2 regions of the Ensifer sp. D2-11 genome follow, and region 2 is predicted to be linked to the other one. Evidence: predicted binding sites of a transcription regulator. Region 2 holds the regulator's gene; the other holds the start of a gene.
The links. Region 2 encodes LexA, which represses DNA repair genes until DNA is damaged. Its sites were predicted from a motif close to TGTTCNNNNTGTGTTCNG; they were not measured.
Positions count from the first base shown of each region.

Region 1: M1D34_RS13530 (DNA recombination protein RmuC) is a predicted target of LexA. The motif match lies at 2,107-2,124, and genes of this name have one in related genera.

Region 1 covers NZ_CP096433.1:2,815,188-2,819,605, reverse strand. The annotation lists gene M1D34_RS13535 (ribokinase) at 1-762, opposite strand, end outside; gene M1D34_RS13530 (DNA recombination protein RmuC) at 869-2,074, opposite strand; gene def (peptide deformylase) at 2,224-2,748, shown strand; gene fmt (methionyl-tRNA formyltransferase) at 2,818-3,753, shown strand; gene truA (tRNA pseudouridine(38-40) synthase TruA) at 3,753-4,418, shown strand, end outside.
Region 2 covers NZ_CP096433.1:1,498,193-1,502,610, reverse strand. The annotation lists gene M1D34_RS07255 (DUF1254 domain-containing protein) at 1-1,145, shown strand, start outside; tRNA gene M1D34_RS07250 (tRNA-Ala) at 1,327-1,402, shown strand; gene M1D34_RS07245 (hypothetical protein) at 1,512-1,676, shown strand; gene lexA (transcriptional repressor LexA) at 1,901-2,617, shown strand; tRNA gene M1D34_RS07235 (tRNA-Cys) at 2,838-2,911, shown strand; gene M1D34_RS07230 (calcium-binding protein) at 2,956-4,035, opposite strand.

The DNA.
Region 1 (4,418 bases), 1.3 Mb from region 2:
ATAGCCGCAGAACGTATCTCCGGCACCAACCGTATCGACGGGCTCGATCGTGAGCCCTTTCGCGCGGTGGAGTTCGCCTTCGTGAATCGCCACCACGCCCTCAGCACCAAGGGTTACGATCACGGTCTGGCGGGTCTCCGCGTGAAGCCCGTTCATAGCCTCTTCCCGCTCGGCGCCGGCGATGCCCGCTTTGCCGGCGAGCAGCTCGAACTCGGTCTCGTTGGCAATGACGATATCGGCCATGCGGCCGAGGCGCGCCGCATCCGGCGTCAGCGGCGCGATGTTGATGATCGATCGGATGCCCCGCCGTTTTGCTTCGGAGAGTGCCTTTTCCACCGAGGCGGAGGGAATTTCGAGCTGCAGCATCAGCGTGTCGCCGGCCGACATCTGCGCAACCACGTTCGCGGCGTCGTCCCCGCTTACGCGTGCATTGGCGCTGGCGACCACGACGATGACGTTTTCGCCATCGCCGCCGACGATGATGTGCGCCGTTCCGGTCGGCTCGCCGACGGTCTTCGTCAGATCGAGATCGGTGCCGGCCTCCTTGAGCAGCGCCAGCGCGCCCTCGGCAAAGGCGTCGGAGCCGACGGCACCTGCCATGCGCACCGAGGCGCCGGCGCGGCGCGCCGCGAGCGCCTGGTTTGCGCCCTTGCCGCCCGCCGCAGTGGAAAAGTCCGTTCCGGCAACCGTTTCGCCGGGCTTCGGAAGGCGTGCGGTGGTGGCAATCAGGTCCATGTTGATGGACCCAAAAACAGTGATCATGTGGAGGCGTCCCGTCGGCTTGCTCTTTAGATTTTCGCCTGTCGTCATCCCAAAACCGCTGCACGGTTTCGGGCGACACGCATTTGCCGGAGAGTGCCCGACGCCGTCAGTCCTCGTCAACCACTCTCAGCTTCAATTGCCCCATGCGCCCGTCCATCGGGCGCCCGCTGCCGTCGCCCGGCTTTTCGCCCTGTCTCGGATCGGCCTCGGCCTGCAGCTCGAGCGCCTCGATCTTGGCGCCCCGACGGGTCAGCTTGTCCGAGGAGATCAGGATGTCCTCGACATCCTTCTGGGTCATGGCGAAATGGCCCTGGAGCTTGCGTACGCGCTCGTCGAGACGCGAGAGGTCTTCCATCAGCCGTGCGACTTCGCCCTGTATCAGGTGGGCCTGCTCGCGCATGCGGGCATCTTTCAGGATCGCCTGGATGACCTGGATCGAGAGAAGCAGAAGCGACGGAGAGACGATGACGATCCGCTGCCGGTGCGCCTTCTGGACGACCGCTTCGAAATGCTCGTGGATTTCGGCGAAGATCGATTCGGAGGGAACGAAGAGGAAGGCCGTATCCTGCGTCTCGCCCGGTAGAAGATATTTGCCGGCGATATCGCGGATATGCACCTCCATGTCGCGGCGGAATGCCTGCGCGGCCTGTTGCCGCCGTTCGGCGCTCGCCGCGTCCCTCATGGAGTTCCAGGCCTCGAGCGGAAATTTCGCATCGATGACCAGCGGCGGCTGGCCGTTCGGCATGCGGATGGTGCAGTCCGGCCGGGCGCCGTTGGAAAGCGTCGCCTGGAAGGCGAAGGCACCCATAGGCAGGCCGTCCGCGACGATCGCCTCCATGCGCGACTGTCCGAAGGCGCCGCGCGTCTGCTTGTTGGCGAGGATGCTCTGCAGCCCGGCCATGTCCTTGGCGAGCGACTGGATGTTGTTCTGCGCGTTGTCGATCACCGCGAGCCGCTCCTGGAGCCGCCGCAGATTTTCGTGCGTCGCCTTCGTCTGCTCGCTGATCGAGGCGCCAATGCGGTGCGTCATTCCGTCGATGCGCTGGCTGAGCGACTGGTTCAGTTCCGCCTGCCGGGCGCCCAAGACCTCGGTCATGGCGGCGATGCGTCCCTGCATCTCCGTCTGCGCTGCAATGAGCGCCGACATTTGCTCTTCGCGGCCGGTCGCGCGAGCCGAACGGGCGCGCCGCACCATGATGGCCGAGAACAGCACCACGAGAATGGCGGCGGTTGTGACGAGGTGGCCGGCCGTGACGGCCAGGGTGCCGATGAGGAACAGCGGCTGATCGAAGGAAAAGGGGATGGGCTCCATGGCCGCAGACTAACAGATTCGCGTGCGAAAACCAGATCAAAACGAGAACATGCATTTCCGCTCCCCGGTCGCCCCCGTTTGGAGCACAACGGGTTTCTCGATGGCAATTTTCTTGCGCGTCGACGGAAAGATCGGCTATGGGGATCGACATGACGATCAAGCCGCTCATCATTCTTCCCGATCCGGTTCTGCGCCAGGTGTCGACACCGGTGGAGACCATTGACGCCGATATTCGCCGGCTCGCCGACGATATGCTGGAAACCATGTACGACGCGCCGGGCATCGGTCTCGCCGCGATACAGATCGGCGTGCCGAAGCGCCTCCTGGTTCTCGACGTGACGAAGGAGGGCGAGGAGAAGCAGCCGCTCGTCTTCATCAATCCGAAGGTAGTCCGCTCGTCCGAGGAGCGTTCGGTCTATGAGGAAGGCTGCCTTTCGATCCCCGACTACTACGCCGAGGTCGAGCGACCCGCCGCGATCACGGTCGAGTATGTCGATCGCGAGGGCAAGGAACAGGCGGTCGAGGCCGAGGGCCTGCTCGCCACCTGCCTGCAGCACGAGATCGACCATCTGAACGGCGTCCTGTTCATCGATTACATCTCGAAGCTCAAGCGCGATATGGTGATTCGCAGGTTCACCAAGGCGGCCAAGACGCGCGGCGCAAAGGCGATCTAGCGTCGCGGCCGCATTCAAGCTGGAGCCGCCGCCCGCTTACGGGCAATCGAAAGAGACGGAGGCCGCCACTTGCCGCTTCGCATGATCTTCATGGGCACACCGGAATTTTCCGTGCCGACGCTCCTGGCGCTCGCCGGGGCGGGTCACGAGATCGCCGCCGTTTACACGCAGCCGCCGCGGCCGGGCGGCCGGCGCGGCCTCGACCTGCAGAAGTCCCCCGTGCATCAGGCTGCCGAGCGGCTGGGCATACCGGTGTTGACGCCCGCCAATTTCAAGGATGCCGCGGACCGCCAGACCTTTCGGGATTTCGGTGCGGACGTGGCGGTCGTCGTCGCCTACGGGCTGCTGCTGCCGGAGGAAATACTCTCCGGCACCCGCTACGGCTGCTATAACGGCCATGCCTCGCTCCTGCCGCGCTGGCGGGGGGCGGCGCCGATCCAGCGGGCGATCATGGCCGGCGACCGCGAGACCGGCATGATGGTGATGAAAATGGACAAGGGGCTCGATACCGGTCCCGTCGCTCTCGCGCAGTCGGTTCCGATCGATGAGATGGTGACGGCCGGCGAATTGCACGACCGGCTGATGCAGGTCGGAGCTGTGCTGATGACGGAGGCGATGGCCAGGCTCGAGGCCGGTGAGCTTCCGCTCGCGCCGCAGGCGCAAGAGGGCGTCGCCTATGCCGCCAAGATATCGAAGGAAGAGACCCGGATCGATTTCTCCCGGCCGGCGGCCGAGGTGCACAACCATATCCGCGGCCTCTCGCCCTTTCCCGGCGCCTGGTTCGAACTCGATATTGCCGGCCGTCGCGAACGCGTCAAGGTGCTGGCCTCCGAGATGTCGGAAGGGGAAGGTGCTCCCGGAGAAGTGCTTGATCACACTCTCAGGATCGCTTGCGGAGAGGGCGCGGTGCGGCTGACGAGATTGCAGCGCGCGGGCGGCAAAGCGCTCGACGCGGCCGATTTCCTGCGCGGCACGCCCATCGCTGCCGGCGCGAGGATCGCCTGATGCCCCGCTATCGCCTGACCGTCGAATATGACGGTTCCGATTACGTCGGCTGGCAGAGGCAGGACAACGGTCCCTCAGTCCAGGGCGCAATCGAGAAGGCGGTCCTGTCGCTGACCCGCGAGACGGTCTCGATCCGCGGCGCCGGGCGCACCGATTCCGGCGTTCATGCCAGAGGGCAGGTGGCGCATCTCGATCTCACGCGCGAGTGGAAGTCGTACACGCTGCAAAACGCCCTCAACGCGCATCTGGCGCTTGCCGGCGAGCGGGTCTCGATCCTCGATGTCGCGGAAGCCCCCGGCGATTTCGACGCCCGTTTCTCGGCAATCCGCAGGCATTATCTCTATCGGATCATTTCCCGCCGTTCGCCGCTGGCGCTGGAGGCGCGGCGCGCCTGGTGGGTGCCGAAGCCGCTCGATCACGACGCCATGCACGAGGCGGCGCAGCGCCTCGTCGGCCATCACGATTTCACCACCTTCCGCTCGGCCCACTGTCAGGCGACGAGCCCCTTGCGCACGCTCGACCGGCTGGACGTGACCCGTGCGGGCGAGCTCATCGAAATCCGCGCCACGGCGCAAAGCTTTCTTCACAACCAGATCCGTTCCTTCGCAGGCTCCCTGAAGCTCGTTGGCGAGGGCAAATGGACGCCGGACGACCTGCAGGCGGCA
Region 2 (4,418 bases):
CGTCGGAAACTTTCGTCACGTGCCCGAACCAGGATGTCGTCTACGGCTTGGGCTTCTTCGCGCTTGATGAAGAGCCGGTCGTGATTCAGGTGCCGGATTTCGGCGACCGTTTCTGGGTCTATGCTTTGTACGACGCACGCACCGACCAGTTCGGTCATCTAGGCAAACCATATGGCTCGAAGCCCGGATTCTACCTGCTCGCCGGTCCGAGGTGGAGCGGCCTGAAACCGGACGGGATCACAGATGTTTTGCGCTCCCCTACCTCGCTCGCCAACGCCATTCCCAGGGTCTTCCAGGACGACACGCCCGAGGACAGGAAAGCGATTCAAGAGGTCATCAACCAGGTCGTCGCTTATCCGCTGAAGGATTTCGACGGAGAGATGAAGACGATCGAATGGGCCAAGGTCCCGGACATTCCCGGACCGGCATCGTCTGGCGAGGAAACCAAATGGGTGGTTCCGGATAAGTTCTTCGATCAGTTCGGCGAGGTTCTCGACACTGTCGATCCGTTGCCGGGCGAGGAGGCTCTCTACGGCCAATTCCGCCTGCTGCTCGATGCAGCGTCCAAGGACCCCGAACTGAAAAAGGTGCTGGTTGCGACCGCGGTCGAGACCGAAGACAAGGTCATCCAGCCGTTCTTCCAGTGGAAGCACAACGGACGTCCGGCCGGGAACGGATGGAACCGTTCGACCAACAATGCGCAGTTCGGCGTCGACTATTTCAACCGGACCGGAACGGCAAAATCGAACATGTTCGACAACCGGCCGAACGAGACGCAATATTTCTACACCGACCACGACGGCGCGGGCGGAGAACTCAGCGGCAGCGGCAGCTATGCAATCACCTTCCCGGCCGGGCAGGAGCCGCCGGTCAACGGCTTCTGGTCATTGACCCTGTACAACGACAAGCATCTCTTCCACGCGAACGACCTCAAACGCTACTCACTCGGCACCAAGAACAAGAACCTAAAGCGCAACTCCGACGGTTCGCTTACCCTCTACGCAGGCGCGAAGTCGCCTGGGGGCGACAAGGAAAACAACTGGCTGCCCGCGCCGGACGGGAAGTTCTCGCTCTACATCCGCGCCTATTGGGGCAAAGAGGCAATTCTCGATGGCTCTTGGCAGCCGCCCGCGATCGCTCAATAGCCAGTGCTGAAAGCCGATAGTGGCGTTGTGTGTTCGTGATCTTGCACTCCGCCCTATCTGCCGGCCGGCGGGCACCGACGCGGCTTGCAGTTGTCAGTCTCATCTTTGTATTGCGATGCATTCGGCAAGTGGAATGCACTGGCGCGGTCGGCCGAAAACTCTTATACAATCGTTGACCAGTGGGGTCGTAGCTCAGTTGGGAGAGCGCCGCAATCGCACTGCGGAGGTCGAGGGTTCGACTCCCTTCGGCTCCACCATCCACCAGTCCTCCCTGCCGGCTCGCTGCTTGCCAAAAAAGCTGATTTGAGAGAAAGTTTTAGTCTGACCCGTTCGAGGTCTGGGCAACTCCCGCGAGTGGAGAAAAACATGCCTGTTAAATCTTTCGTGGCAGCCGTAATTTTTTCCCTCTTCGCCCTTTCGGGGTGCGCCAGCACAGGCTCGACCAACACGACCTACACCCAGTGGTACGGGCCTTATCCCGAGCCTGAATTCGACGTTCTTACGCCGGGCGGACTGCGCCTTGCCTATTAGCATTGCATAGGCGACCGACTGCGCCGCCCGCCGTAAGCCCAAAACATGCGAGAGCGTATCGGCCCCTGCCCCGAATTCCGAGCGATCGCCATCGACACGCCGGATCGCGGGGCGGATCGGCATTCAACAGCAAGCGAAATTCACGGAATTTTAGGCACTTGCGGAACACATATGGAACAGATAGGTTCTGTTCTTGATTTGTTTCGCGATTCTGGAGTGACGCCATGCTGACCCGCAAGCAACAGGAATTGCTTCTGTTCATTCACGAACGAATGAAGGAATCCGGGGTCCCGCCGTCCTTCGACGAGATGAAGGACGCCTTGGACCTTGCGTCCAAATCGGGCATCCACCGTTTGATCACCGCACTCGAAGAGCGTGGGTTCATTCGCCGGCTACCTAATCGCGCCCGGGCCCTCGAAGTCATCAAGCTGCCGGAGGCCTATGCGGGCGCTTCGCAGGTCCGCCGCGGCTTTTCGCCGAGCGTGATCGAAGGCAGTCTGGGCAAGCCTGCTGCGCCGCCCCCCGCACCGAAACCGGCGCCGCCGGCCGAGGCCGCATCGGTCGCCGTTCCGGTCATGGGCCGCATTGCCGCCGGTGTGCCGATTTCGGCAATCCAGAACAATATGCACGATATATCCGTACCGGTTGAAATGATCGGCAGCGGCGAGCACTACGCTCTCGAGATCAAGGGCGATTCGATGATCGAGGCCGGCATCCTCGATGGCGATACGGTGATCATCCGGAACGGAAGCACCGCCAGCCCCGGGGATATCGTCGTCGCGCTGATCGACGACGAGGAAGCAACCCTGAAGCGATTCCGTCGCAAGGGCGCCTCTATTGCGCTGGAGGCCGCCAATCCGGCTTACGAAACACGCATATTCGGTCCGGACCGGGTCAAGATCCAAGGCAGGCTCGTCGGCCTCATCCGGCGCTATCATTAGAGCTTCCTGACCAGGTGCGCAGCCGCTTCCTACGAAAGTACGCAATTTCAAAGCGCTGACGTGGGAGTATTGCGCCTTGGGACGCTATGACCACGCCCGGTCATAGAACGGAAGACACATTTATACAGAATAAAAAAGTCCCTATTCCAAATGTACCCTCTTGCGGATTGCGGTCAATCATTCTAAATCCGCGCCACGATTTGAAAACGCAAATCGTAGAGGCCTCGTGGCGGAGTGGTGACGCAGAGGACTGCAAATCCTTGTACGCCGGTTCAATTCCGGCCGAGGCCTCCAAAAGCCACACCTGATCAGCTTTGTTACCGACAAACTTCCCCTCGTCAGACGAGGGCGAAATCCGCATTCGCAAAGACGAAGTTGGCAGCGCTGAGGTCGGCAGCGTGGATGCCGATCAGAGTGACCTGATCGACCGTGCCATTCAGCTGCAGGACAGCGTTCCCGTCAGCATCGTCGCCGATGTTGGACAGAAAATCGGCGAAGTCGTCGTAGCCATAGCCGGCGATTTGGATGATGTCCTTGTCCAATTCGAAGTCGAAGATCTCATCCCGCCCACTGTTCCGCGCAAACAGGAACTGATCGGCACCGGTCTCGACCGCGAAGGCTGCGGTAAGTCGGCCATCGCCCCAGAGCTGATCGTTACCGGCGCCGCCAATCAAGAGGTCGTCCCCACCCGCGGTGTCCACGCCGACCTCTGCATCGCCATACAGGACATCGTCGCCTTTGCCTCCGTCGAGCAGGTCGTTGCCGCCACTGCCGCCACGTGAGAAAAGAACATCTCCAACAAGAAAGTCGTTGCCAGAACCACCATAGAGGTGGTCGTCGCCGCCGATGCCGGATTCCACGACGCCCTGGTCGAGGCCATCTCCGTAGAGTTTGTCATGGCCCTCTCCGCCCTGGAGCCGATCGTTCCCGCCAACGAAAAAATCGCCGAGGGAGAAAGCGTCGCCCGAGAGAATATCGTCTCCGGCGCCGCCGTCGAGCCAGTCGTCGCCACCACGTCCTCTGAGGCAATTGTAGCCATCGCCGTAGAGTGTATCGTTGCCTTTGCCGCCCGAGAGACGATCGTTCCCTCCGGCGACGATCGCGGAGTCACTCACATCGATCGAGAAGGCATCGCCGTACAGCGTGTCGTCGCCGGCGCCGCCGTCGAGCTGGTCGTCGCCACCACGCCCCTGATCGGAGATCGCCCAAGCGTCGCCGAAGAGCGTGTCGTCGCCTCCGTGCCCGTCAAGGCTGTCGCGGCCACCCTGCCCCGAAGACAGGAAGCCGCCGATTTCGAAGACTCCCAGGCTATTGTCGGTCGTGAATGGGTCTCCGAAGACAATGTCCGGATCGTTCGTGCCGAAGATGTGGTTGTCGAGCCCGAGCCAAGGGGCGATGCCACCGATCAGATGCGCCATTTTTCTCTCCACAGTGCTGCAAAGCAGGTGATGCTCGTCTTGGGGACCCGGACGGCCTTGGGGGCGTCGATCTCGTCCGGCCTCGTCGGAGTGACGAGCGGGCTAACGCTTTGAAAATACGCCCTTCCGCACGGAAAACCGTCCACACTTTTCCTGAAAGTGCTCTAATGTTGCCGAACGCGATGTTCCTGTCCATTGACCACTTCGGATTAACTACAGGTTGTACTTTCCGGTGAAGTTCCGCGTCCGGATGCTGAAAGACGGAAGAGGTTGCCCACGCTCCGGACGACGTCCACGAAGAGAGATACCCGGAGGACCATGTGGTCTCGTGATCGGCGGTTGTGCTATAGCGTCCCGTCGGCCGGCCTCATCGGGAGGGCGGC